4 regions of the Paenibacillus sp. 2TAF8 genome follow, and region 3 is predicted to be linked to each of the others. Evidence: predicted binding sites of a transcription regulator. Region 3 holds the regulator's gene; each other region holds the start of a gene.

Region 1 (7,487 bases), on a different contig from region 3:
TGTTGCAGGTTTGGTCATGTGTGGTCTGGCATTCTCCTTACTGGGTGTTTCGACGAATATTTACTTTATTATCTTTGCAGGTTTTCTGTTCCTCTCATCCCTGCCGTTTGTTAATATGAGTGCAGATGTATTGGTACGGAACAATATTGCCAATGAAAAGCAGGGCAGAGTATGGGGGATTATTGGAATCCTGTCCCAGCTTGGTTTTATTATTGCATACAGTTTAGCTGGATTTCTGGCCGACCATGTGTTTAACCCTCTGTTGATGGAAGGGGGCGCGCTGGCATCATCCGTGGGGCAGATCATTGGTACCGGGCCGGGCAGAGGCATCGCATTGTTGTTTATCATAGCGGGGCTGTTCGTTATTCTGATTGCGATTATCACGTCACGTTTGAAAATGATCAAATCCCTAGAGCAGAGCAGTGATATCGCCTCACCTCCCGATGTGGGCGGGCTTGCGCATGATTAAATATTTAAATGAATAATTAATGAGGTATTGCTAGACTGTGAGAGGACCTTAGCGAGTGCAGCCTATCCACAACAAAAAAAGCTCTGTCCATGGGATCAAATTCATCCGGTGGGCAGAGTTTTTACTGCGATAATGCTTCTTCGGTTATTTTGCGGATATCAAACGGGGAACGGTTACCTTCTTCAATGATGTCAGGCAGAATGTGATTGAGAAAATAACGAACACAGTGGAGGTCAATGTTTTTAATTTTGATTAACGCGTAGCGGTACATGACGATGAATTCTTTTTCCGTATTGCCGCGTTGTAGCTCTGCAAATGCTTCATACACTTGATCCATTTTATCAGCTACCTCAAGGATAAGCCCTTCAACGGAGTTGTCTTTACCTTCGCGCAATTGTCTGCGGAAAATGTCTTGAAACTCAGGTGGGATATTCTCATTAATAAAATGGGATACCATGCCTTCTTCCACCTGTTGCAGCATGGAACGAAGCTCCAGCGAGTAGTGTTTGACCGGTGTTTTGATATCACCAATGAAAATTTCGCCATAATCATGGCTGCTGGTAATCTCGTATAACTTTTTCCAGTCAATGCTCACACCTTGCTGTTCCTCGATGTCGGCCAGTGTTTTGGCGTATTGTACGACTTTCCAGGAGTGGGCGGATACACAATGTTCTTCGAACTTGAATTTACCAGGGGTACGAATGATACGTTCAAGATCGTTCAGCGATCGGAAGTACGTATGGATTCCCATAGATGTGATCATCCTTTACTAATTTGAGTAGTCAATACACCGACTATAATGTGGTTATGTTAACCGAAGATTAACGATGTATACACTCTTTGTAAATTTGTAAAGGGAAGATCAAAAAACCATGTGGGATGCTGAATCAGATTCGGCATCCCACATAGTTTTGAGTAAAGATAAAGTTAAAAGTAATGATATATTGCATTCATGGAACTATTGATAATAGTAGTTCTGGAACACAGTCTGCGAGTAGTATATTACGCTTTTTTGCGTACCGGTGAAGTGTACCAGTAGGCCATACCAACAAACAGGGCGCCGCCGATGATGTTACCAAGTGTGACCGGAATCATATTGTGGAACCAGCCAGCGAGAGAAATCGTATCCGGGTGGTTAGGCAACAGCCACGCCAGGGACAGGAGTGTCATATTGGCTACACTGTGCTCATATCCGCTTGCGATAAAGGCGTACAGACACCACCAGATGAGAACCAGCTTGGCAATATCTTCTTTGGAGCGGGCAGACATCCAGATGGCCAGACATACGAGCCAGTTACAGAGAATGCCGCGGAAGAAGAGTTCAGTCACTGGAGCAGCCATCTTTTTGGCAGACACGACGAACAGCAGATGTTCCGGGGTGGCTGTTTTGAAGAGGCCGCTTCCGACAATCAGCAGGCTGAGCAGGATGGCACCGATCAGGTTGCCTAGAAAGACAAGTCCCCAGTTTTTCAGCGTTTCATTTACTGTGGTTCGCCCTGCAAGTGTGCTCATCGTAAAAAACATGTTGTTGCCTGTGAACAGTTCCGACCCGGCAAAGATAACCAGCGTCAAGGCGAGTCCGAAGGACATGCCCATCAGCATCGTTTGCAGCGGTGAATGTGCAGCGAGCAACGGAGCTCCGATACTGAAGATCAGGATGATGCCCAGACCCACATATGCACCTGCCATTAGGGCAGCAACCATGTAACGTGGCAAACTTGCATTCATCTGGTCTCTTTTTTTAACGGCTGCTTCAATAATTCCTTCAACACTTGGTGTATACATCTTGGTTTCCCCCATTAATCAACATCAATCTCAATCCCCAATGTTACAGTAGAGCAGAGGTTATACAGCAATCCAGACCTGGTCGTTCTCCACCTTGACCGGATACATCTGCACTTGACCGTTGTCTGGTGCTTGCACCTGACCTGTTGTCAAATCAATTTTCCAATCATACAGTGGATCATAGAGATAGTGTCCAGAGACTATGCCTTCCGCTAGCGGCCCACCCTTAGGGTGGGGATTATGGTTGTCAGCAGCAAAGATGGTGCCATCCGAAGTACGGAATACCGCAAGCTGAAGATCTTCGATCTCGACAACTCTGCCAATGCGTGGCAGGAATTCATCTATAGCTCCAGCCGGGAAATACGTGCCTGTTTGTTTGGTTGTCATCGTAAACCACTCCTTTTACATCAATTTGTTTCTCTACTTGAATCCAACAACATATGATTTTGTTTATGGGCGAGCCGTAACTTCGATGCTATGGAACATTTTGCTTTGACCTTCTTCATCACGAATCGCTTTTTGCCATGGTTCTTCCACCTGTGCAAGGGCAAACTCGATCCGTTCCATCAACGCTTTACGTTCCTCAACGTTATCCACAACAACCGAGCGGATGTGCTCCAGACCCATGCGTTCTACCCATTCCGAAGTACGCTCCAGATAGTTACCTGTCTCGCGGTAATACTGCATGATGGCTCCGCACAATTCAATCAATTCATCATCGGTTTTCACTTTGCACAGCGAGTCAGCGAGTCTTGCTTTGATCCCGCCGTTACCACCAATGAAGATTTCCCAGCCGCCATCATTACCGACAATTCCGATATCCTTCGTGCATGCTTCAGCACAGTTCCGAGGACAACCGTTTACGGCATATTTAAATTTGGCTGGCAGATCCAGTCGTTCGAATTTACGTTCAATTCTTTCACCCATCGCCATCGAATCTTGTGTACCGAAGCGGCAGAATTGGGAGCCGACACACGTTTTAACGGTACGAAGCGATTTTGCGTAAGCGTAGCCTGAAGGCATATCGAGTTCTGCCCATACTTTAGTCAAATCTTCTTTTTTGACACCGATCAGATCGAGACGCTGACCACCTGTTACTTTAACGGCTTTGATATCGTATTTGACCGAAACGTCGGCGATCTTTTTCAGATCCGCTGGTGTTGTAACACCACCATACATCCGAGGTACAACGGTGTATGTTCCATCTTTCTGAATATTGGCGTTCATACGTTCGTTGACAAAACGGGATTCTTTCTCATCCTCGTGTGTGTCTGGATAGATCATGCCCAGATAGTAGTTGATGGCCGGACGACATTTCGAGCAACCCTCAGGCTGGCTCCAGCCAAGTACGTTCATCACTTCTTTGCTCGTTTGCAAGCCTTTTTCCCGGATTTCAGCAACAATCTCATCCCGTCCGAGGGATGTGCAGCTGCAGATTCCCTGTTTGCTACCGGCAGTGAAGCCATCTCCAAGCACATATTGCAAAATCTGTTCCACCACCGGTTTACATCCTCCGCAAGAGCGGGTTGCACCGGTGCAGGCTTTAATTTCATCAATTGTGGTAAGACCCTGATTGGTAATGACATCCACGATTGCACCTTTGGTTACGCCGTTACATCCACAAACAATCTCGTCTTCCGGCATTGTCTCAACAGAAGTTGTTTTTTTGTGACCGCCGCAACCTGTACCCATAAGAGAACTGTACAATTCATCTGTCATTTCCGTTTGGTTTTTGATCAGTTTCTGCAGTTCGGCAGAATCGGTAATGTCTCCGAAGAGTACGGCACCTACCATTTTGTTGTCACGAAGCAGAATTTTTTTGTACGTTCGTTTCCAGTCGTCTTTTTGCGAAATCACGGTATGTTCCGGGCTGTCAATGAATTCACCAGTAGAGAAGACATCAACACCCGAAATTTTCAATTTAGTTGATACAACCGAGCCTTCATACGGAGCTGTTTCGACTCCGCAAATATGTTTCGCAAGAATCATTCCTTGCTCAAACAGTGGCGCTACAAGTCCGTAACATACACCGCGATGTTCGTTACATTCCCCAACAGAGTAAACATCTTTCAATGAAGTCTGCATGTAGTCATCCACGATGATGCCTCGGTTGACTTCGATACCGCTTTCGCGGGCCACAGCTGTATTGGGTTTAATACCAACTGCCATGACTACAAAATCAACATTCAGCACAGAATCGTCGGCAAAACGAATCCCTTCAACCCGGTCTCCACCCAGGAGTTCGGAGGTTTGTGCTCCCATTTTGAATTTAATTCCCTGACGTTCCAGTTCCGCTTTCAACATGGCGGAAGCCTGTGGATCGAGCTGGCGCTCCATCAGATCATCCATTAAATGCACAACGGTTACATCCATGCCGAGTTGCACAAGTCCTTTGGCTGCTTCCAGACCTAACAGGCCGCCCCCGATGACAGCTGCTTTTTTATATTCTTTTGCAGCTTCCAGCATGATATTGCAATCAGCGATATCACGGAACCCAACGACACCCTGCTTGTCATGTCCGGGTACAGGGAGGATGAAAGAACTTGAACCCGTTGCGATGATAATTTTGTCATACGGAGTGCGGTTTCCATCTTCGGTTACCACTTCACGATTCTTGGCATCAATGCGAGCAACCGTTGTGCCTGTGTGAAGCGTAATGCCATAGTCCTTGTACCAGTGAAGATCGTTAAGAACGATGTCATCCAGCGTTTTGCTACCTTCCAGGACATAGGACAACATAATACGATTGTAGTTAGGATAAGGTTCTGTACCAAAAACCGTAATATCAAAGCGTGAAGTTAATTTTAAAATTTGCTCCACGGTGCTTATTCCGGCCATACCATTACCAATGACAACTAGTCTTTCTTTATTTCCGTTCATGTGAATGCCTCCTTGGGTAAACCTGTGCATTTACCAACATTTTTAATGGCTTATATTTGAATTATACAACGACTAACCTGAACTAAATGTGATTAATTTCACTAATTACGATAGATCATTCATATTAAAATAAGTGTGATGAGCATCACGAATGAAAAATATTTATTGAAAATAAGAAATGCGAACTATTGTTCTTGTTTTTCTTTCGAGGTATGATCAGATTGGGGTCGGTTACGTTCCCTATTTTCTCGAAAGGACGTTTTTGCATCATGATGGGAAGATCCCACCTGATTATCGGTACAGGCGTTTCACTTTCAGTATTACAGCTGATGGGATTGCAGGTTACAGCTCCGGCATTAACGGTAGCCCTGATTGGCTCATTGCTGCCTGATATTGATGAGCCTAATTCATTGCTGGTATCAAAGGCATTGCCGAGTAGTCTGATTCGACTATTGCAGACAATTCTTTTACCTGCTGCCGTATTTGTGTATTTTTACGTACCGGCGAAACCGTGGAATTTGCTACTCGCCATACTGATTGGGCTTGTGTCGTTCCTGCCGTCGCGCTCGTTGCGTAAAGTGCTGATGTTTGCCATTGGACTAGGCTTGGTCTTTTATGGTCATGCTTTTGCTCCGTGGAATCTGATTGCAGGTAGTCTGCTTATGCTATGTACGACACTGACGCATAGGGGACTGACGCATACTTTGTATGGAACGGCCATCTGGACAGGCTTGTTGTATAGTACAACACAGCAGCAGGGCCCAGAGATTTGGGTAGCTGGAGGCTCCGCATATGCTCTACATTTGATTGCTGATTCGTTGACCAATCGGGGGATACGGCCTTTGCCGCCTTTAAAGCTGCGCATCCGGGCAAACCTGATGAGTACAGGAACCAAGCATGGGGCAGTTGTGGAAAATGTCTGCGTTATACTAACAATGATTTTGGCCTGGGTCGCTTTCTCACCTTTATTTCTGTAGTACAACCACAAACGCCAGCCCATTATTTATGGACTGGCGTTTTCAATTAAAGAGTTTATCTTGATGAATATACTAAGATGGCACTGTCTTAAAATTGCGGTTTAGGTACCATGTTAAGCAACGGCAAGTTCAAGCTTTCGTAGGTGTACTGCTGAGCGTATCGATATCTGTAGTGCCAAACGCAAATAAAACGACAAGAATAAGTACAATCAACAGCTCGGCAAATCCAACTCCATCAAACTCAGACATCACAGCCACCTCTTTTCATGCTTGGCATTTAGGAATTTATACGTTGCTGAAAAGCCTGAATGACATCGTTTAGAGTCATATCTCGGCCCGTTTCATCCAAAAATTGTACTAATTTATCTGAATTAGAGGGTTCAATCTTTTGGAGTGTTTTATACTGGCCCACTAATTCTACAACTAATGTGGCTTCTCTAAACAGCGTAACCGCATCCACTCTTAATTTCCCGCTAACCAATAACGCAGCAACAATCAATTCAAGTTTTTTTCCTTTTAAATTGCCACTTAGTAGGGTATTTGCGGCATTAGTTTTTCTGGAACCTTTATTTGATTTTCCGTTCCTTCCCATTGCCATACAAAGGTCCCCCGCTGTTTGATGTGTTATTCTTCATCTTTAGTTAACTAACCTTTCATTATCATATCTTATGTATCTCGTGCTCAACATGTTCAAACGATCCATTTATTTATGTGACCAATAGAAAAAGAGATACCCCGAAAAAGATTCGATGAGGTATCTCTATAGTTTGAAGATTTAAACCGTTGATTTATGCCTAAATCAAGCGTTATTAATAATGGTTTCCATCGTTGTACGATCGAGACCTTTCACCAGTTTTACGATCAGCTCTTTGGCCGCATCATAGTCATCCGTATGAATAATGGAAGAAGAGGTGTGAATATATCGGCCACAGATGCCAATTACGGTGGAAGGTACACCAATACCGCTCAAGTGAACCTGACCGGCATCAGTACCGCCTGGCGAGATGAAATACTGCATTTTAATCTGATTGGAGGAGGCCGTGTCCTGGACATATTCAACGATGCCACGATGAGTGAACATGCCAGGGTCAAGTATGCGGAGTAGTGCACCCTGACCAATATGACCAAAGGACTGTTTGTCACCCGTCATGTCGTTGGCAGCGCTACAATCTAGTGCAAAGAAAATGTCCGGTTGAATGAGATTAGCAGCTGTACGTGCACCGCGAAGACCCAATTCCTCTTGAACCGTTGCACCTGAATAGAGTATATTAGGCAACTTTTCTTTGTGGAGTTCTTCCATCAGTTCAAGGGCTAGTCCAACACCATAACGGTTATCCCAAGCTTTTGCCATGATTTTCTTTGGATTGGCCATCGGT
Region 2 (7,487 bases), 180 kb from region 3:
ATGTCAGATGCGGCAGATTTCACTCGGGCATAGTTCGCAGTGACAGATTCCTTGCAACATCTTCAGGTCTTTAATAACAATCATGCCGTTATCATACTCGATCGCATCTTTTTTGCGAAGATCGCTGAGCATGCGGTTTACACTTTCACGGGTAGCTCCAATCATATTGGACAAGTCCGTGTGGGTAATTTTTTTATGAATGATCACATGGTCTCCATGCGCTTCTCCATAGGAATTAGACAGCCGGATCAGGGTAGAACAGAGTGCCCCAGGTTTGCCGTACAACATCAGATCCCGGAACTTGGTTTGGGTCAAACGATGGTGAATGCCCATCCATTTCATAAAATCAATCGCAAAGTCACAATGCTGGCAGATCAGCATTTCCAAGTCCTTGTGTTCCAGCACACCAATCTCGCTATCCTCCAGAACTTCCGCCGAGAAGCTGTGTTTGGAACCGAAGAACGGATCAGCCTGACCAATCATGTCGCCCGACTGGTACATGTACATAATCAGTTCCTTACCCTCATCGGTCGATTTGGTGATCTGGGCGCGTCCCCGTTTCATATAATAAAGTTTGTCAGAGACGTCACCTTCCCAGTACAGATGTGTTCCTTCCGGGTAAGTTCGGTCTTTCATCGTCACGAGCAGATGATTAAAATTCACTTCTGAGAAACAGCTAGTGTTTCCGCGTTTTTCCAGTACGTTTGTTAGTTCTCCCATACGTTGATCTCCCCTTTGTCTCCCCGGTCAGGCAAGTCTAGCTACAAGTTGCCCCCGAGGTTTGCCGCAAACTGTGCCATCCTGATCTGGTCATCTCGGCCGTGTGGAGGTACGGTACAAATTGCGGTGGTTCAATTTTTAAGTTCAGTATATACCTAATCTTACCGTTTGAGGGGCATGGAAAGCCTTTAAAAATGGCGAAATTCCAAACATTGTGATTAAATTCACTTTTACAAGGGAAGGATGAGGCTGTTGATCTACTATTTTAAATAGAACGAGATTTCCTGTCTAAAAAGGGATGTTAAAAACTTAACTAAAATTTTTTATACTTTGTGAAAAAAATCACATAATATATATTTTCCCCATGATACGATGTGGATGTAAAGAAGAGAGACAAACCAATACGAACCTTTAGGAGGATGAGGGAGATGGCTGTAAAGAATGAAGTCGCCCCAACAAAAGAACCGACAGCAGGTCAGTATATTCAAACGTTAATTGACAAAGCGAACAAAGCACACGCAGCATTCATGTCCATGGATCAGGAGCAGATTGACCGGATTGTGCAGGCTATGGCGCTTGCGGGACTGGATAAACATATGATGCTCGCCAAGATGGCAGTGGAAGAAACCGGACGCGGTGTATATGAAGATAAAATCATTAAAAATATATTCGCCACAGAGTATGTTTATAACAGCATTAAATACGAAAAAACAGTAGGCGTTATTGAAGACAATGAGTACGACAGCTTCCAGAAAATTGCGGAGCCAGTTGGGATTATCATGGGGATCACACCAGTAACCAACCCGACATCCACAACGATGTTTAAAGCACTGATTGCGATTAAAACGCGTAACCCGATTATCTTTGGCTTCCACCCTTCTGCACAGAACTGTAGCCGCGAAGCAGCGAAAATCTTGCATGAAGCTGCTGTGAAAAACGGTGCTCCAGCCGACTGTATCCAATGGATTGATGACCCATCCATGGATCGTACCAACGCACTGATGAACCACAATGATGTTGCTCTCATCCTGGCGACAGGCGGATCAGCGATGGTACGGGCAGCGTACAGCTGTGGTAAACCGGCACTGGGCGTAGGACCAGGTAACGTGCCATGCTTTATTGAAAAGAGTGCAGATATCAATCAGGCTGTAACGGATTTAATCCTGTCGAAGTCTTTTGATAATGGTATGATCTGCGCATCCGAGCAAGCGGTCATTATTGAAGAACCAATCTTCGATCAAGTGAAAAAGAAAATGATCACGAACGGCTGTTATTTTGTAAACAAAGAAGAGGCAGCCAAATTGACAGCAGGTGCAATTAACGCAGAGAAATGTGCGGTTAATCCATCCATCGTAGGTCAGTCCGCTGTGAACATTGCCAAAATGTGCGGTATTGAAGTACCAGCAGGCACTAAAATTTTGGTAGCCGAGATTGAAGGCGTAGGCACAAAATTCCCATTGTCCGCCGAGAAACTGAGTCCGGTGCTGGCATGTTACAAAGTGAAATCTGCAAAAGATGGTATCGAGCGTGCCGCAGAAGTGGTTGCTTTTGGCGGAATGGGTCACTCCTCCGTTATTCACTCGAACAATGAAGAAGTGATCAACCAATTTGCGGATCGCCTGCAAACCGGACGGATTATCGTGAACTCACCTTCCACACATGGCGCCATCGGGGATATCTACAATACGAACATGCCATCGCTGACTCTGGGTTGTGGATCGTACGGACGTAACTCGACATCTTCTAACGTAACTGCTGTGAACCTAATCAATGTGAAAAGGGTGGCTCGCCGTACCGTGAATATGCAATGGTTCAAAGTGCCGAACAAAGTCTATTTCGAAAAAGGGGCAACACAATACCTTGCCAAAATGCCGGACATTACTCGTGTAGCGATTATTACAGACGCGGTGATGGTCAAACTCGGATATGTGGAAAAAGTAGAGCATTATCTGCGTCAACGTCAGACACCGGTTGCGATTGAAGTCTTCTCTGAAGTTGAGCCAGATCCATCAACAACAACAGTAGACCGTGGTACAGCCATGATGGAACGCTTCCAACCAGACTGCATTATCGCACTCGGTGGCGGATCACCAATGGATGCTGCCAAAGCGATGTGGTTGTTCTATGAATATCCAGATACGGACTTTAACAACCTGAAACAAAAATTCATGGATATCCGTAAACGGATCTACAAATATCCAAGACTCGGATCGAAGGCGAAATTTGTAGCCATTCCGACAACATCCGGTACAGGTTCGGAAGTCACATCGTTTGCGGTAATTACCGATAAAGAGCATGGCAATACGAAGTATCCGCTCGCTGACTATGAATTGACACCAGACGTAGCGATTGTTGACCCTGAGTTCGTATACAGTTTGCCAAAAACCGCAGTAGCCGATACCGGTATGGACGTATTGACACATGCGATTGAAGCGTACGTATCCGTTATGGCGAATGACTACACAGACGGTCTGGCAATCAAAGCCATCCAACTGGTGTTCCAATACCTGGAGCAATCGTCACTGCAAGGCGATAAACTGGCACGTGAGAAAATGCATAATGCTTCCACAATTGCAGGTATGGCTTTTGCCAACGCGTTCCTGGGTATTAACCACAGCTTGGCGCATAAATGGGGCGGTCAGTACCATACCGCACACGGACGCACCAATGCCATCTTATTACCACACGTTATTCGTTACAATGCGAAAAAACCGACGAAATTTGCATCGTTCCCGAAATATTCACACTTTGTGGCAGATGAGCGTTACGCCGAAATTGCACGTATTCTCGGATTGCCAGCACGTACAACCGAAGAAGGCGTAAATAGCTTGATCAAAGCGATCCGTGATTTGAACAAAAAACTGGGCATCGAAGAATCATTCCAGGAAATCGGATTTGACGCCAAAGATTTCGAATCGCGTGTAGACTACCTGGCGGACCGTGCCTTCGAAGACCAATGTACAACAGCGAATCCAAAACTGCCGCTTGTAACTGAGCTGGCCGATGTGTACCGCAACGCTTTCTACGGCAAATTTGAATAATAAGCAGCATAAATTACAACTAACCACTTCAGGTTAAGGTAATAGATTCAGGGGTTCTCCACATTGGGGAGCCCCGATTGCTGTATAGATAAGGAAAAGGAAATGAGAAACAGGAAAGGAGGTGAGTAAGAGGGGAAGTGAACGTGAGAATGGAGAGAAAAGCGTAGGAGGTGAGGCAGAGTGGGCAGAAAAACGGAGAAGCGAAGCATCCGTTTTTCAGGAACGTTCTAGCCGTTTGCGTGAACGAGGACAACACGACAGYGYACCAGTGKAGCTGTAGCAARGRCGAAGCCCGCGTAAGCAGCAAAAAAATGGGCAGAAAAACGGAGAAGCGAAGCATCCGTTTTTCAAGAACGTTCTAGCCGTTTGCGTTGAACGCGGACAACACGACAGCGCACCAGTGTAGCTGTAGCAAAGGCGAAGCCCGCGTGAGTAGCAAAAAATGGGCAGAAAAACGGAGCAGCGAAGCATCCGTTTTTCAGGAACGTTCTAGCCGTTTGCGTGAAGCGGACATCACGACAGTGTACCAGTGGAGCTGTAGCAAGGACGAAGCCCGCGTAAGCAGCAAAAAAATGGGCAGAAAAACGGAGAAGCGAAGCGTCCGTTTTTCAGGAACTTCCTTCAATCCTGAAGTTGCTCCGGGCATAGCGGAGCAATGGTTCCCCTAAATGGTAGGAATGGAGGAGGGAGGTGGCTGTTTGCACAATAGTGGTTCACACGATAACGGAGCGGGCAGGACAGACGGAAGAAGCGGAGCGTTCGCATTTATCACCGGATTTTCACTTTGAAAAAGTGAATCGAAAAAATCCGGGGATAACGGCGATCTGAAGTTGTTCTGCCCGCGGAGTAGTCAAGTGTGAACAACCGTCGTATCGTGCAATAAGACAACACCCATCTGGAGTGACATAGATTGCTTGCTTTGTGACAAAAATCACAGATGATGAAACCAGCGCGACGTATACTGAAAATATAAGAAAAACATTCATTCCGCGGTTCCGGTTCCCCAGTAGAGAGAACGTGTTCCGGATCATGTGAAACAATTCACATAAATCGCGGCTTTGGACACATGATGATACGTCTATTGCAAGAATATAATGTGTCCAGAAATCCAAAAAAGCGGAGGGATTACGATGTCGGTGATCGAAAAAGATGTTAAACAACAAACAGGCTGGAGAAACTTTACCAAAGGAACATGGACCAAGACGGTTAACGTGAATGATTTTCTGGAACATAACCTGTCCCCATACTATGGTGACGAGGCGTTCCTTGCAGGTGCAACCCAGAATACCAAAGAATTGTGGGATATTGTATCCGATCTGACCAAAAAAGAACGGGATAACGGTGGTGTGCTTGACGTTGATGTGAATACGCCAGCGACCATTAMTTCCCATCAACCGGGTTATTTGGATCAAAGCAAAGAGCAGATTGTCGGGGTACAAACAGACGCTCCATTCAAACGTTCCATTCAACCATTCGGCGGAATTCGCATGATGATTGATGCTTGTGAAGCATATGGTTTCGAAATGCCTCAAGGTGTCATTGATATATTTACAAACATTCGCAAAACGCATAACCAAGGTGTATTCGATGCTTACACTTCCGATATGCGTGCAGCACGTAAAGCAGGTATTATCACAGGTCTGCCGGATGCTTACGGTCGTGGACGGATCATCGGTGACTATCGCCGGGTTGCTCTGTATGGGGTAGACTTCCTGATTCGCAACAAAAAGGGTGAACTCAATGCACTGGAAGTAGACGTGATTGATGAAGATGTCATTCGTCTGCGCGAAGAGTTGTCCGAGCAGATTCGGGCACTGCAAGAATTGAAACAACTGGGTGAGATGCACGGTTTCGATATTTCATTGCCAGCAACAACGGCCAAAGAAGCATTCCAATGGTTGTACTTCGGCTACCTTGCAGCAATCAAAGAACAAAACGGTGCTGCGATGTCCCTAGGACGTGTGTCTTCCTTCCTGGATATCTATATTGAACGTGACTTGCAAGAGGGTATCCTTACAGAAGAACAAGCGCAAGAATTGGTTGACCACTTTGTTATGAAATTGCGGATTGTTAAATTCCTGCGTACACCGGATTACAACGAATTGTTCAGTGGTGACCCTACCTGGGTAACAGAGTCCATCGGAGGGATGTCAGTCAACGGTGAAACGCGTGTAACTAAAAACAGCTTCCGTTTCCTGCACACCTTGCATAATCTGGGACCTGCACCAGAGCCGAACTTGACTGTCCTGTGGTCCACGAAGCTGCCTCAGGCTTTCAAAGATTATTGCAGTAAAGTATCTATTGAAACCAGCTCCATCCAGTATGAGAATGATGATCTGATGCGTCCAATCTATGGCGATGATTACGGTATTGCCTGCTGTGTATCCGCAATGAAGATCGGTAAACAAATGCAATTCTTTGGCGCACGTGCCAACTTGGCGAAAGCATTGCTGTATGCGATCAACGGTGGACGTGACGAAAAATCAGGAGCACAGGTTGGTCCAGAATATCCTGCCATTACAAGTGAAGTACTGGACTATAATGAAGTCATGAAACGTTTCAAACCGATGATGGAGTGGCTGGCTAAACTGTATATGAACACTCTTAACGTGATCCACTACATGCATGATAAATACAGCTACGAGCGGATTGAAATGGCGCTTCATGACCGAGACATTTTACGTACGATGGCTTGCGGTATCGCGGGACTGTCGGTAGCGGCTGACTCACTGAGTGCGATCAAATATGCCAAAGTTAAACCGATTCGTAATGAACAAGGCATTGCGGTTGACTTTGAAATCGAAGGCGAATTCCCTTGTTACGGCAACAACGATGACAGCGTGGACAGCATTGCTGTAGAACTTGTAGAAAGCTTTATGAGTATGATTCGCAAGCACAAAGCTTATCGTAACGCAATGCCAACACAATCTGTACTGACCATCACTTCCAATGTCGTGTACGGTAAGAAAACAGGAACGACACCAGACGGACGTAAAGCAGGTGAACCGTTCGCACCAGGGGCAAACCCGATGCATGGTCGGGATAAAAAGGGTGCACTGGCATCCCTCGGTTCTGTAGCGAAACTGCCTTATGAACACAGCCTTGATGGTATATCCAACACCTTCTCCATCGTGCCTAAAGCACTGGGTAAGGAAGACGCTACACGCAAATCCAATCTGACAGCGATGATGGATGGATACTTTGGTCAAAATGCGCATCACTTGAACGTAAACGTATTTGATCGTCAGCAACTGATTGATGCAATGGATCACCCAGAACAGTATCCGCAATTGACTGTACGGGTGTCGGGTTACGCAGTTAACTTCATTAAATTGACGCGTGAGCAGCAGTTGGATGTTATCAACCGTACGTTCCACGGTTCAATGTAAGTCACTTTTACAGTAATCCAGATCGAGTATCCGGATTTCAAATAAAAATCAGGCGCATAGCGGGTGCGAAAAGAAAGGAAGAGGCAGCATGGTTAACGGACATATTCATTCACTCGAAACTTTCGGGACGGTTGACGGCCCAGGCATCCGCTTCGTGCTTTTTATGCAAGGATGCCTGCTCAAATGTCAGTATTGCCACAACCCTGACACTTGGGCACTGGATGGCGGGAAAGAGATGACACTGGAGGAGGTACTCGCTGAAATTCAGCCGTACCTGTCCTACTACCGTAGCTCTGGCGGCGGACTTACCATATCTGGCGGCGAACCTACACTACAA
Region 3 (7,487 bases):
GACACTTTCGAGCTGTGCACCTGAGAATCCGTAAGACTCTTCGGCCGTTTTTTCCAGATTCACTTCCTGCGTCAGCGGTTTGTTCACTGCGTGTAGCTCCAGAATGTGTTTTCTACCTTTTTTATCTGGTAAATCCACCTGAATATGACGGTCAAAGCGACCTGGACGTGTCAGTGCACTATCAAGCATCTCTTTACGATTGGTAGCTGCAATCAGCAATATTCTAGGCGTATCGGATGTATAGATACCATCCATCTCCGTCAGCAACTGATTTAAGGTCTGATCATACTCACGCTGTTGTCCACCTTCACGTTTACCGCCAATCACATCAATCTCATCGATAAAAATGATAGCATTCTCCTTGTTTTCCTTCGCAGCCCGTGTTCGGGCATCCTTGAACAAGTCTCGAATTCTGCTGGCACCTACACCTACATACATTTCGACAAACTCACTGCCTGATGCAGCTACGAAAACCGAATCCGTGTAATGAGCCGCTGCTTTAGCCATCAATGTTTTCCCTGTTCCCGGAGGGCCCGTCAGCAAAATACCTTTCATTGGCCTTATCCCAAACTTCTGTATTTCTTCATGGCGGATCAGAAAGTCAAGCGCTTCTCTTAATTCCTGCTTGGCGCTATCCTGACCTCCAATTTCTTCAAACGTCAGTTTTGAAGGTCCTTTTTTCTTCCGTTTACGTTCTTGTCCAGCACCTACCGTGATTCCACCGCGCATCTGCATCATGAATAACAATCCACCAACCAGCAGTGCTGCAATAAGAATCGGAACGATATTCACCCCGATAAAAGCAAGAAAAATGATAACAACTGGGACAAATCCTATGGCTGCTTCTTTTGTCCATTTAGGCATTAGGCCACACTCCTATCTGACCGGGTACACGCGGCAGTATAATGAACTTGCTGGCTTCTCCGTCTCGCAGACTCACATAAACATTGTTGTCATCCATCGCCGTATTAACTTGAATTCCCCCTGTCGCCATCTTGGACAACGTCGGAGTAATCTCGGCGTATTGTTTGTTCTCCATCGCCTGTGCTACAGTAAACATGGCATCTCCCCACCAGTTTTCAAGCGCCTCATTGGAGTGGTCAACGACATCCAGTTTGAGCGCACGGGAGCCGATCAGATTCTGCCCTTCTCTATGAATATATTGCACCAGTCTACCCAAATCTACATTCGGCTTTAAATCAAGTTTCATTTGTACATCATTGCGGTTAATAGTTAACTGAACACTATTAACACCTTCGTACTGAGTAACCATCTTTTCAATTGGGCTCTGTACGGCTACTTGACGGTATATGAACCAACCTCCAAACAACAGGACGGCAGAAACAATAGCAGTAAGAACAATAGGCAATACTTTCAGCTTCAAATGAATTACCCCTCCCAAAATTGAGCCTATCCTCGTTCTACAGGCTTATATATTTAGTTGTACATGATGGTCTGCAACGTTATTTGCAGATTTATTTGCGTTTTTCGTTAACTTTAGTACATATCTGAGTATATCACATCGTATATACAATTTCGAAGGCGAAAATATGAATAAATTAATAATTTTAACTATTTCATTTTCATTCATTGGTTGGAATGCGAAAAAACCGGTTCAGTCGGTTTCCCGTCTGCCGGTTTTTTTGCTTATTGTTATGAGAAACTAATTTGAATTGACCAATCTATTGATCATTACTAGAGTATAACGAGGTTAGCTGTTAGGTAACGTATATACCAAATCGACCTGCTCTCCGTTGCTAAAGCGGTAAAACCGATAATAGTTATGAGTATCATCCTTATAGTACACTTGCCATACATAGATATTGTTCACGACGCCTGGCATGATGCGTTTGATCTCGCCGCCCGGCACGTCGGAGCTGAAACGATTGCGAATCTGCGTTTCGGACATGCCATTCTGCAATAACTCACTATGCACACCTGTAGCGTCTTTGACAGGCTGATTGTTATTATCAAACTTGACCCAGACCATGATATCCTGATTATCTTTGTTTTTGGCTGTCATCGTCCAGTAAATGTTGTCAGCATCACTTTTTTCGCCCCACACGTACTTTCGCAGCTCATCGGGAGATGTAATTCCCAGCTGGTTCTGTGCCGCCTGAATCGCCAATGCCTCTTCCTGACGCTGATCCTGCGTGACGTAGATATAATATTGCTGAAGTCCAAACAAGATCAGAACGAGAACGAGCAGCGATATCCAAATCCACTTCTTTTTTTTCTTCAAGAGTTGAACTTCCTTTCCCTAAAAACTGCGCATTTCAGGTTCTTCTTAACGAGCAAGCAGTTGATCAAAGGCCAACTGGGATTCCCGCAAAATGCGCTCTTCATCCAGTGTCAAACATTCACCATGTTTTACAACTTGTTTACCATCTACCCATACATGTTCCACATCTTTTGCCGAAGCCGAATAGATGGCATGGGAAATCAAATCCGTTTGAGGATAGAAGTGAGCCTGTTCAATGTTGAGCGCAATAAAATCAGCCTTTTTACCAACTTCCAATGCACCAGTATCGTTCAGGAAGATCGACTTCGCACCGTACGCTGTTCCAAGAAGCAATGCTTCCCCAGCAGGCACGGCGGTTGGGTCACCCGATACTCCTTTATGAATTAAAGCTGCCAGTCTCATTTCCTCAAACATATCCAGATTGTTGTTGCTTGCCGGTCCGTCTGTTCCAAGAGACACGGTAACACCTGCTTTTAACAGAGCAGGCACACGGGCAACACCCGATGCAAGTTTCAAATTACTTCCTGGATTATGAGAGACAGCTACATCATGACTTGCCAAGATCTCGATCTCTTCGTCGTTCAGATGCACAGCATGAGCTACGAGTGAAGGACGCGAGAAGAAGCCATGCTTCTCCAAATGCGCCACAGGACGCAGGCCGTAATCGGTCACATTCTGCTCCACTTCACGTAATGTCTCAGACATGTGCGTATGAAGTGGCAGGTTTAAATCATGTGCTACCTGTACAAGCTTCTCTATGTAATCTGGAGGGCATGTGTACGGTGCGTGCGGAGAGATTACGGTTGTGATGCGTCCATCCGCTTGTCCATTCCATTCACGCGCAAATGCAGCGGACTCTTCGAGCTTTCGCATCTGCTCTTCTTCGGAGCACAGTCCAATGACACCACGAGCCAGCGCAGCTCTAGCCCCTGACTGTTCAACCACTTTAGCCACCTGATCCATGTGGTCATACATGTCCAGGAAAGCTGTTGTTCCACCTTTTAACATCTCAAGCACCGAAAGGGATGCTCCCCAATACACGTCCTCTGACGTCATTTTCGCTTCCATTGGCCACATTTTTTCTTGCAGCCACACTTGTAGTGCCAGATCATCACCATGCCCACGAAGAAGAGACATCGCCGCATGACCATGCGTATTGATCAGACCCGGCAGGAAGAACAGTCCTTTTCCATCTACTTTGGATAGGTTCTCGTCTCCATCCGGCAACGTCTCACCAATATGCACAATCTTGTCATTCTCAATGACCATATACCCTTGAACCACAGTCCAGTTTGCACCTTCATTGACTGCGAACTTACCATTGTGGATTACCCATTTATTCGTTGTTGTCATCTTGCTCTTCTTCCTTCCCATTTTCCAAATAATAAGCCAAGCTGAGCAAATCCGTTGTAAAATCAGCATGATGAATGCGGACATGCGGAGGCGTTTTTAGAATCGTTGGTGCAAAATTCAAGATCGCTTCAATCCCTGATTCAATCAGTTGATCGGCAACGTTCTGAGCTTCTATATCCGGTACGGTAATAATGCCGATACGGATGTTATCTTTCTGTACCGCTTCCGTAAGATCTTCCATCGGTTGAACCGTCAGGGTGTTGATTTTACTGCCAATCTTTGGCCCAAAGGAATCAAAAATAGCTACAATTTTCATATTGTCCTTCAGATATGCATTGTAATTAGACAATGCGTGTCCGAGATTACCGGCTCCCACCAGAGCTACATTAATTTGCTGGTCTATTTTTAAAATGTGACGAATCTTCTCAATCAGGTAAGAGACGTCATACCCGATCCCTTTGCGACCAAAATCTCCGAAATAAGCCAAATCTTTGCGGATCTGAGCCGGATTCAGATCCAGTCGCTGCCCAAGCTCCTGTGAGGAAACCGTTGTTACCTCACGCTGAACCAACTCGTTCAAATAACGTAAATATACAGGTAAACGCCTTACTACTGCTTCTGATATTTTTTCCGATTTCATTCCTGCTCCCCCTTACCATTGCCACGATAAAATGTAATAAATATTGAAAAGATGAGCATTCTGTATACATGCAAAATCCATGCATTATTCTTCATACAGAATGCCCGTATTTTTGGGATTATAAGTTCCATATATGCGTTGCCTTTTAGAAGTCTTCCTCGAGTTTAACGTCATGTAGATGTGCAATGCAATATTATCGCCTAAAAATCATTAATTTTGCTTTTCACTTGGGCGATCAAGCCATTCTGCGATGCGTGGAACCATCTGTTCAGTGAGCATATGCTCCATTTTGGGTCCCGGCAGTGAATAGAGGAAGTACTTGCCGTAATAAGCCTCAATCACTCGTGTATCATACACAATGACGATACCGCGATCCTTCCCCGTCCGAACAAGCCGGCCAAATCCCTGTTTGAAACGGATGACTGCCTGCGGCACAGACAGCTTCATAAATGGATTTTTTTTCTGCTCTTGCAACAGCTCACTCTTCGCTTCCAGAAGCGGATGGTTAGGCGGCTGGAAAGGCAGTCTTACAATGGCAAGACAGGTCAACGCTTCACCCGGAATATCCACACCCTCCCAGAAACTGCTCGTTCCCAGTAGAACCGCTGCTTTGGCATCCTGAAAGCGTCGGGTCAGCTTTGAACGATTTCCGCTGTCAACACCCTGCCCCAGCAGCGAGATGTCATTTCCGGACAAAGCCTCTTTGAGCGGCTCGTAAACTTGTCGAAGCATTTTATAAGAAGTAAACAGCACCATCATACGTCCTTGGGTAGCTATCGCTGTTTCGGCAAGAGAATGCACCAGCATCTGTACAAAGTGTGCATCTCCTACACTGCCTTTCAGACTCGGGAAATCACGCGGTATCACTAACAATGCCTGTTCCCGATAATTGAACGGAGAAGGAAGCATTGAAGTCAGAAGCCGATTATTGTCGGCAGCTTCCTGCAGGCCCAACTGCTCAATCATGAACTGGAATGACTTATCTACCGATAGCGTAGCCGAAGTAAGTACAACGCTTTTCTTTTTATCGAAAAACATCTCTTTCAGTTGTGCACTTACATCTACCGGAACAGCATACAACTGAAGTGACTTGCTGCGGAATTGACCACTCGCCTCCATCCAGTACACCGTCTTGGCATCGTCCATACGCATGAAGAACCTTAAATTCTCCTTCATCGTGGTCAGATCTTTCAATAGTCCGGTGATATCCGTGATCAGACTGTCGGCCTGATAATCATCTTGATCTTCTTTTACTTCAAGCAGTAGTTTGTCACCCTTGCGCACCAAATCACCCAATGTCACGTAGATCTGGTTCTCCAAATCCTGCAACTCCTGCCACTTGGCGGGCTTCTGAGACGCTTTAAGGCGTAGCGAGAACTGTCCAGTCTCCCCTGGAGAAGCATCACTCCGTTCAGGCAAAAGACCAAACAGAGCATCGCTCAGACGATCCCACATTTCCTTCACTTCCACGGCGAGAGGAAACATCTGATCCACCATTGAACCCCACTGTACGCCGTTTTCGTGTCCTGACAATTGAGAGCGAAGCATCGGAAGCTGACCATTACGACTATCTTTAAACAAACGGGTCAGTGTGTGTACGAGCGTAAAATACTTCATGTGAAGCCCCAAATGTTTACCCGCTACATCCTCAAGATGATGCGCCTCATCAATGACCAAGCTTTCGTAAGCTGGCAACAGCTGATGAGCAGCCTTCACGTCTGTGAATAACTTGGAATGATTGGTAATCACAATATCAGAAAGTCCCGCCTCATGTTTCGCACGATGATAAAAGCACTTGCGGAACCACGGACATGATCTACCGAGACAAGACTCGGACTCACTTTGTACCGTTTCCCAGAAATCTCCCCCGCGTGCACTGAGGTTCAATTCTTCATCGTCACCTGTTTCGGTTTGGGTCAGCCATACGATCATTTGTGCTGCCGTGAAGTAGTCCTCTTTCGGCGTAGCAAATTCACGTTTGTTGATTTTGTGTTCGAATTTACGAAGACAGAGATAATGGCCTCTCCCCTTGAACACGGAAGCTTTGAACGGAAAAGGAACCACCTGCGTCAGCATCGGAATATCCCGCTCACGCAGTTGTTCTTGCAAGTTAATGGTGTGAGTGCTTACCATCACCTTCTGTTCTTGTTTTACACTTTCATAAATAGCAGGTAACAAGTATCCCAGAGATTTCCCTGTTCCCGTTCCTGCCTCCAGCAAAAGATGTTTCTGTTCGTCCAGCGCTTGACGAACACTGCCAAACATCTGTGTCTGTGCTTCACGCTCTTCGTAGTGATCCAGTGTCTCTTTCAGGTTCGCTCTCACCTGATCCATAAACTGATCAAAGGTCACACCATCCAGCGGATTCGCTTCTCTTTCATCACGTGGTGCACCAATTTCCGTCCAGTCACTGACGTTAAGCGCCAGCTGACGGTAATACGTATGACCGTCAAGGTCCTGAATCGGTTCTGCTTCCTTCTCTGCACGTAGTCCGTCGAAAAACCAGCCCAGATCACTGTCTTCTGGTGCAAACAGATCGCTAAGCCGCTGAATTGTAATTAACGGCATCTCTCTAAGCTCATCGAGACATTTAAGCAGAACATGAGCTGTTGCCAGTGCATCACTGTCTGCCTGATGAGGACGGTCATGTTCAAACCCAAATTCGGCTGATACATAGCCGAGCTGATATGAACCCAGCGACGGAAATGTAATCTTCAAGAAATCAATCGTATCCAGAATACGGCCTGTGAAAGGCAAATAACCACATCGATCAAGCGCGTTCTGTAAAAAATGAAAATCAAATGCAACGTTATGGCCCACTAGAACCACATCGTCAAGAAGCGGTACCATCTCCATCATCATCTCTTCAAGAGACGGAGCATCCGCGACATCTTCTTCTGTAATTCCGGTCAGCCCTGTAATAAATGGCGGAATTGAAACACCCGGATTTACATAAGAACTATATATTTGAGTTATGCTGAAGTCATGGTCTATGATGGCAAGTCCGGCCTGTATGATTTCACCGTCGGACTGCGTGCCGGTTGTTTCGAAATCCAAAACGGCAAATTTCATTGCAATATACGATCCCTTCCATTCCAGTCTATGTTACAGCATAGCAAAAAAAAGGACATTTGAAAATTAACTGACAAAAAAGCGGTGTTTCCGCCGCTATGCTAAAGGAGGAAACACCGTTCTTTTGTTGCCAAATGTCCAATTCAATTCAGGGCAATTAGCTGGTTTGCATATTGCAGT
Region 4 (7,487 bases), on a different contig from region 3:
CGGCGAAATAGCCTTTTCTGCGTTTTTGCGAGCTAGAAAAAAAGTGAAAACAAAATGTGACCAAATGTCGTCCGTAAGAGTGTTAAGGGTATAAAGGAGGGCACAACAACCATGCAGCAAACCATATCCCAACCAAGTGATGAAGTCACGAACATCTATGATACATACGCGGATACACTGTTCCGGATTGCAATGATTCACCTTGACAGACGGGAAGACGCGGAAGAAGCCACTCAGGATACATTCATTAAATTCATGGAAAAAGCGCCTGCATTTAACGATGCAGAACATCAGAAAGCATGGTTGATCCGGGTGATTACGAATCATTGCAAATCCCTGCTCCGTAAAGGCTGGCGTAAACGGGAAGTGAAGCTGGAAACTGTGGAACCCATCATCATGGACAATCCAGAGGATCAGGCTTTGATTGAAATGGTGTTGTCTCTGCCCGTGAAATATAGATCGGTAGTTCATCTCTATTATTACGAAGATTATGCAGTCCGGGACATTAGCAAGATTTTAGAGATTAGTGAATCAGCAGTGAAGATGAGATTACAGCGGGGGAGACAACTGTTAAAACTGGAGCTTGAGGGGGAGGAACAATCATGAATGAAGAGCAATTCAAACAACAATATAAGAAAGCGGTGGATCAGATGAAGCCAGATGACCAGATGAAAAAAAGAATCGAACGAAACGTGAATGCCCAGCGTCACTCCTCAAAACGTCCTCGTAAATCGCTGTACATCGCAGCGAGTGTTGTAATCGCAGCAAGCATTGGACTGGCAGCACCAACCGTCTGGCAGCAATGGGGTGGAACAACTACACCTGCAAAAGAGGTGGCGTTAAATACCGGAGGGGTTGCCAAGGGCTCGGTTACCGAAGGTCAGACCGTGATCAAGACTGAGAATCCAAACATTGTTCCCGTTGAGATTCCAAAGATTGAGCTGCCGAGTGGGGATAACCAGAATATTAAAGCAGACATGATTGGATTGGTCGTTTATCATGGTAACGTCTATACCGAATCTGCGACAACAGTGGAAGGTGCAGATGCCTTGGCTTTACGAGGTGAGAAACTGGGCAAAACCACTGGTGGCATTCATGAGCTAAGTGGTCAAGATGATTACAAAGAGCTGGCCTCGACGATTGGTAAAGTTGATATCTATACCGTGAAAGGATACGATTCTGATTTTCGGGTGATGTCGTATACAGAAATAGACGGTCAAGTCTATGCGCAATTCTTTGATAAAACCAATGGTATATCGGTCAGCGGCCTATCTGATCTTCTTGGCAAGCTTAACATGAAGGATCATGTAACTGCGGCACAATGGGAAGGCTTTGATAGCTGGAATAACGGATTGCAGCAGCTCCAGCAGCTTTCGGTAGACGACTCACTGAACAGCTTTATTGAGAAATTGTCTTTAGCAGCTCCGGTTGCAGCAAGTCCTGAACTGCAAGAACGTCTCTATGGCAAAGAAGATCGTAAAATGCTCTATTTGACTCTGGATGATAAAACAAAGGTTCAGCTTGTGCTGTTTGGAGAGGAAGGCATGGTACGTTACGGCCATGCTCCGGTATTTTTCAAAGTGGACCAGGAGGCATTCCAGCAATTCTGGAACAGCCTTAAGTAAGTCAAGGGATTATGAAGTGGTACATCTCTAGGCATGAGGGCAGCCAGTCGGCTGCTCTTTTTTAATTCATGAAATGTCAAAAATAGAAATTCAGAAAGTCATACCCTTATCATTTAACAGGCTGATGAACTGCTGCAGCGCGCTGCTGACATATCGGTTTTCACCCCGGACAAAGGTGGTGGTGGTAGGCGTGAGTACATCGGACAGATTATGCACTGAATATGCCTCAGGTTTGTTGTGGACAACGCTGCAGGGCATGATCGTAACCGCAATCCCGGATTCTACACAGCTGAGCAGATTTTCCATTGTACTGACCTCAATTAACTTTTTGGCAGAAAGGCCTTCTTCCGCCAGAAACTTCTCTGTAATCTCACGATATGGACATCCCTGTGGAAACACGACCCATGAAAGTTGACAAAATGATTCGAGTGGGGTCTCCGTTTGTTTGGAGATGATATGCACCGTGTCCTGCATTTCGTATTCGACCTTCAATCCTTCCTTGACACATGCCCCACTGATAAAAGCACCATCAAGCTCTGAGGACTCAATTTTATGACGTAATACCTTGGGGGAGGTAGCATTCACCAGAGAGATAGACACGTTTGGATACCTTATCTGATACTCGTTCAAAATCTCGATGAAACGCCGCGATGCTGCCGTTTCGACAATTCCGATCCTCAATGTGCCGAATGGTTCTTTCGGGTCTGTCATCTCCTGCTCCAGATCATACAGCAGGCTGTGAATTCGTGCAGCATAAGCAAGGAACTGCTTTCCTTTTTCCGTAGGATTCACGCCTTTGGAAGAACGGTCAAACAACTGAACCTGATATTCTTCCTCCAGTTTTTTGATACGTGTCGTGACATTGGACTGGGCATAGTTCAGTTCCTTGGCTGCTTGTGAGATTTTGCCTGTGCGTCCAACGGCGAGCATGATGTCAATATCGGATAATTCCATGACGGCCTCCTAAATACAAAATAAAGATAATTAAGCGAGTATTCGTTGCCGGATATCCCTTTAATGTGAGATATCACTCGGAGTGATACTTCTATATATTATAATCATTTTACGATATGTCTTATCCGTTCTACAATATCCTTAATTCCAAAAAGAAAGAAGGAAAAGACATGTCACACCCACTTTTAAACATTTTCAAACCTGTAACGATCAATCACTGGAACCTTCGCAATCGAATCGTCATGGCTCCGTTGACCAGGGGCTTTGCCAGAGATGAAGATGGAACGGTAACAGAAGAAATTGCTGCATATTACGAACAACGAGCCAAGGATGGCGTAGGTATGATTATTACCGAGGGCATTACCCCCATGCTCTCAGGTAAAGGAACATATGGGGTACCTGGATTATATACAGATGCACAGACTGCTTCATGGAAAAAAGTAACGGAGGCTGTTCATCAGCACGGTGGCACGATTATCGCACAGTTATGGCATGTGGGCCGCTTGTCACATTCCGATCTAATCGGCAGGATGCCACAGGCGCCCTCCCCTATACAAGCGGAGGGAAAGGTGCATAAACTTCGCAAGCCCTACGAAATGCCCCAATCCATGACCGCTCAAGAGATAGAGGATGTCGTTTATCATTTCCAGATGGCTGCTCGTCGTGCGGTTTTGGCAGGATTTGACGGGATTGAACTTCACGCGGCACACGGTTATCTGATTGACCAGTTTATTAATGAGCGGACGAACAAACGAGATGACAAGTATGGGGGCGATCTTCTGGGGAGACTTCGCTTTTTGAAAGAGATCATTATGGCGGTAAAAAAAGAGATAAGCCCTGAGCGTATCATCATCCGCTTTTCCGAAAAAAAAGATGATGATGCGTCATATGTATGGAATTCCAAGGCGGAGACAATCCAAGCTTATCTGCAGCTTTTTCGTGAAACGGGCATCACCATATTGCATCCCTCAACCGAAAGTTATGCAGCTAACTGGTCAGGTGAGTTTAACTTCCATCAGGCGGTTAGGATGCAATGGGAGCATATGATTATCGGAGTAGGGGATCTTAGTCTGGAGAGGGCGGAGGAGGCAATCAATGACGGTGTAATTGATCTGGCCGCTTTTGGTCGACCCTTCATTGCCAATCCGGATTTGGTACAAAGATGGACAACCGGACTTCCGCTAACTACGTATGATGCCACAAGGCATTTATCAGTTTTGAAGTGAATCTAACCCTTGCTGCATATTTTTCTGACCCCATGCCACCATGGATTCAATTAAAGGTACCAGTTCTTTACCGGATGGTGTAAGTGAATATTCGACTCTTGGCGGTATTTCGTTATATTGCTCCCGATGAACGATTCCATATTGAATCAAGTCTTTCAAACAATTTGTTAACATCGTTGGTGTGATGCCGGGCAGCCTTCTTTTTAACTCGTTATAACGAATGTTATCTTGTTCACTTAAAATCGCCAGGATCGGCAGATTCCACTTGCCACCAATGACCTGAAAAGCATAGGTAGCCGGACAGAGCTGATCAAAATTAAAATCATATTTCATGCGAAAACCCCCATTAGTATACTTTTTGATACTTAGTCAGAAAAAGAATCGTACTTGTTCTTCAGATTGTAGATATTATAATTATACTAACACAAAGTTAATCGATTAGATAAGATCAAAAAGGCGGGATAATGATGAGTAATGAATCCATGATGTGTGATTTGGAAACGGGAGTATGTGGTGTAACTGATGATGAAGAAATGCAAGTGATTAATCTAAAGCATGAAGAGAAAAAAATAACACTTTATTATGCAACAGATCCCATCTGCTCACATTGCTGGGCACTGGAACCTGTGTTAAATCGATTTATAGAAGAGTACGGTCATTATTTTAATGTGGAAACCAAAATGGGTGGTCTGTTAGCAAGCTGGGAAGGGTTCTCAGATGGGGCAAACGGCATTCAGAAACCTGCAGATGTGGCAGGCCATTGGAGAGAAGTGGGCGAGCACTCACGGATGCCGATTGACGGTTCCCTCTGGCTTGAGAACCCAATCCAGTCTTCCTATCCGCCGTCTCGCGTATTTAAAGTCATCGAGCGTATGCATCCGGGCAAAGAACATGCCTTTCTGAGGGTTGCGCGAGAAGCTGTATTTGCGATGAATCGAAATGTTGGAGAAGATGACGTACTGATTGAACTTGTGAATGGGCTAGGGCTGAATGGAAAAGAAATCGTGGACAGTGCTACTCAGCAATCTGCACAAGACTTGTTGGAAGAAGACTTCGAGATGACTGCCCGGCTAGGCGTAAGAGGTTTCCCATCCATTATTATTGTGAACGAGGAGCAGCAAGGCATCAAAGTGGTTGGGGCTCGCCCTCTGGAAACCTACGTTCAAGCACTGCAACAGATTCTGGGTGAAGCGCCGAAGCCGAAGAAGATCGCTGCGTTGTCTCACAAAATTAAGGAAGGAAACCTTCTGTTCTCCAAAGAAATTGAAGTGTTGTATGATGTGGAAAAGGATGACGTAGAGTCATTCATTCAATCCGAATTAGAAGAGGGAACCTACCAGGTAAGACATATCTTAAATGAAATGGCTATACAGCGGGTGTAACTGACTCAGGAAAAAGATAACAGTAGAATTAGTACATTTATCCATGTGTTATTGCAATTTCACCGAGGGTTGTATTTCGGAAAAGTCACATTAATACATGTGTTGATGAGTTGATAATAAAAGTAGTGCATACCCTGATCTGAATTTACATGGTGAAGGAAGACGTATTTTTATATTTCACTTGGTCTGTTTCTGATATAGAAGTAAAAAAGCAGTTGCCCTAGGAGGCAGCTGCTTTTTTTTGGGATACACATCCTTTAATGGAAGGACTCTTTAGAACAGGTTTTTAGAATATACCAGATGATCCGTCCATTCCCCATGTTCATAAATAAAACCTTTGAGGGCTCATTACCACGTCCGACTCTAATAAAGCAATAGCCCCAAAGGGTGGTTGTGCTTAATTTCACGAAGTTGTCAGAAAGAGTTGATCCTTTCTTGAACGTTTGTAAACAAAGCCGTGTCAGCGATTGAATCGCTTAAAATTGAGGATATAATAATTTTGATTAATAGATCTAAGCCAAGGATTAAGACGCTGTGTGATTAGAGGATATTAGGAATCCAACCTTGAAATATCATCTTACGTTTGCAGGACTAAATACACTAGGCGTGTGGCAACCTATCTTTGTCATCTCGTTTGTGATTTTTTTCTCATAATTAAATGAATAGTGTTTGAGAGGAGGCAGTATACAATGGCAATCGATACAGTTTTATGGAGTAGACTCGTAACCGGTTTAACGCTTTCGTTTCACGTTATTTTTGCAACCATCGGTGTGGGGATCCCCCTAATGATTGCGATAGCAGAATTCATCGGCATTCGGAAGAAAGATCCGCATTACATACTTATGGCGAAGAGGTGGTCAAGAGGATTCGTCATTTCGGTGGCCGTAGGGGTGGTTACAGGTACAGCGATATCTCTGCAGCTAGCCCTGGTATGGCCGAATTTTATGAAGCTGGCTGGTAACGTGATTGCATTGCCGTTATTTATGGAAGTGTTCGCCTTCTTTTTCGAAGCGATCTTCCTCGGCATTTATCTCTACACATGGGATCGATTCAAGAACCCGTATATCCACTGGCTGCTGACGATTCCCGTTGTTCTGGGAGCAGGGATGTCCGCGGTTTTTATTACAACCGTGAACGGGTTCATGAACCAGCCCGAAGGTTTTGTCATGGAGGCAGGTCAATTCATGGCCGTTAACCCTGTGCAAGCGATGCTGAATACAGCAACGTTCTCCAAAGTGTTCCATGTATTAAGCTCTGCGTATTTGACAGGAGCGGCTTTACTAGCCGGGATCGCGGCTCTGGRGATGTTGAGAAGAGGAGCATCTGCGTACCACAAAAAAGGCTTAAACCTGATGATGGCCGTTGTTTTGGTATTCAGTTTACTCAATTCCCTTGCTGGAGATGTATCTGCCAAATTTCTCGCTGAACACCAACCGGAGAAGCTGGCAGCCGCAGAATGGCATTTCGAAACAGAGAGCGGCGCAGATTTGATTCTGCTCGGGTGGCTGAATGCGGAGCATGAGATTATAGGGGCGCTACATCTGCCCAAGCTACTCAGTTTTCTGGCCTTCGGAGACTTCAATGCCGAGGTAACCGGGCTGAACGAATTTCCACTCGATGAACAACCGCCATTGCTGGTGCATTATCTATTCGATCTGATGGCTGGCATCGGATTTGCTCTGCTCGCTATCTCCGGACTATATTTTCTGTTTGTGTTATGGAAGAAACGTAATCCGCTGAACAAATGGTTGCTTCGTCTTGTTGCACTCAGTGCACCGCTTGCTTTTCTCGCTGTAGAGATGGGTTGGTTCTATGCTGAAGTCGGGCGGCAGCCGTGGATTATTCGAGGGTACATGCGGGTGGAAGAAGCCGCGACCTCATCGCCGAGTGTACGAATTTTATTTTTTGTCTTTTTACTCCTGTATATTGTACTTGGTGTGATCTGTGCTCTCGTGTTGAAGCGATTGTTCAATAACAATCCTGCCGAGCTTGAAATGGAGAAATGGTTACAATCGAAACAAGATAAGACTGCGGCGAATACAGAGAATGGAGGAAGTGCCCAATGAGTTATGAGTTGATTGGTATTTCGGTGCTCTGGCTATTTCTGTATGGATATCTGATCGTTGCTTCCATTGATTTCGGTGCTGGATTTTTTGCTTTTTATGCACGTCTGACGAAACAGGATCATTTGATTAACCGTTTGATCTCTCGTTATCTATCCCCAGTCTGGGAGATTACGAATGTATTTTTTGTCTTTTTCTATATTGGCATCGTCGGATTTTTCCCGGATACGGCTTCTT

Evidence for each region. Region 3 encodes Rex, which represses fermentation and respiration genes when NADH is low (regulators of the CRP and FNR family bind a similar motif). Its sites were predicted from a motif close to TTGTGAAATATTTCACAA; they were not measured.
Region 1: the regulator Rex is predicted to act here: its motif matches at 5,221-5,238, upstream of nirB (nitrite reductase large subunit NirB).
Region 2: the regulator Rex is predicted to act here: its motif matches at 4,791-4,808, upstream of pflB (formate C-acetyltransferase).
Region 4: the regulator Rex is predicted to act here: its motif matches at 5,822-5,839, upstream of AB4Z30_RS03070 (cytochrome ubiquinol oxidase subunit I).

The regions. Positions count from the first base shown of each region.
Region 1 covers NZ_JBFRFN010000015.1:45,028-52,514, forward strand. Annotated here, with positions in the region: gene AB4Z30_RS20650 (MFS transporter) at 1-469, shown strand, start outside; gene AB4Z30_RS20655 (YfbR-like 5'-deoxynucleotidase) at 591-1,220, opposite strand; gene AB4Z30_RS20660 (formate/nitrite transporter family protein) at 1,472-2,254, opposite strand; gene nirD (nitrite reductase small subunit NirD) at 2,315-2,641, opposite strand; gene nirB (nitrite reductase large subunit NirB) at 2,705-5,134, opposite strand; gene AB4Z30_RS20675 (metal-dependent hydrolase) at 5,404-6,111, shown strand; gene AB4Z30_RS20680 (hypothetical protein) at 6,389-6,709, opposite strand; gene AB4Z30_RS20685 (M42 family metallopeptidase) at 6,911-7,487, opposite strand, start outside.
Region 2 covers NZ_JBFRFN010000001.1:69,289-76,775, forward strand. Annotated here, with positions in the region: gene AB4Z30_RS00360 (Crp/Fnr family transcriptional regulator) at 4-720, opposite strand; gene adhE (bifunctional acetaldehyde-CoA/alcohol dehydrogenase) at 1,149-3,761, shown strand; gene AB4Z30_RS00370 (hypothetical protein) at 4,190-4,429, shown strand; gene pflB (formate C-acetyltransferase) at 4,892-7,150, shown strand; gene pflA (pyruvate formate-lyase-activating protein) at 7,239-7,487, shown strand, end outside.
Region 3 covers NZ_JBFRFN010000001.1:245,731-253,217, reverse strand. Annotated here, with positions in the region: gene AB4Z30_RS01285 (AAA family ATPase) at 1-864, opposite strand, end outside; gene AB4Z30_RS01280 (hypothetical protein) at 857-1,384, opposite strand; gene AB4Z30_RS01275 (DUF5590 domain-containing protein) at 1,712-2,242, opposite strand; gene AB4Z30_RS01270 (amidohydrolase) at 2,288-3,595, opposite strand; gene AB4Z30_RS01265 (redox-sensing transcriptional repressor Rex) at 3,579-4,235, opposite strand; gene dinG (ATP-dependent DNA helicase DinG) at 4,446-7,307, opposite strand; gene AB4Z30_RS01255 (tetratricopeptide repeat protein) at 7,451-7,487, opposite strand, start outside.
Region 4 covers NZ_JBFRFN010000002.1:210,518-218,004, reverse strand. Annotated here, with positions in the region: gene AB4Z30_RS03100 (RNA polymerase sigma factor) at 112-606, shown strand; gene AB4Z30_RS03095 (hypothetical protein) at 603-1,625, shown strand; gene AB4Z30_RS03090 (LysR family transcriptional regulator) at 1,716-2,579, opposite strand; gene AB4Z30_RS03085 (oxidoreductase) at 2,750-3,805, shown strand; gene AB4Z30_RS03080 (winged helix-turn-helix transcriptional regulator) at 3,791-4,138, opposite strand; gene AB4Z30_RS03075 (DsbA family oxidoreductase) at 4,273-5,187, shown strand; gene AB4Z30_RS03070 (cytochrome ubiquinol oxidase subunit I) at 5,877-7,253, shown strand; gene AB4Z30_RS03065 (cytochrome d ubiquinol oxidase subunit II) at 7,250-7,487, shown strand, end outside.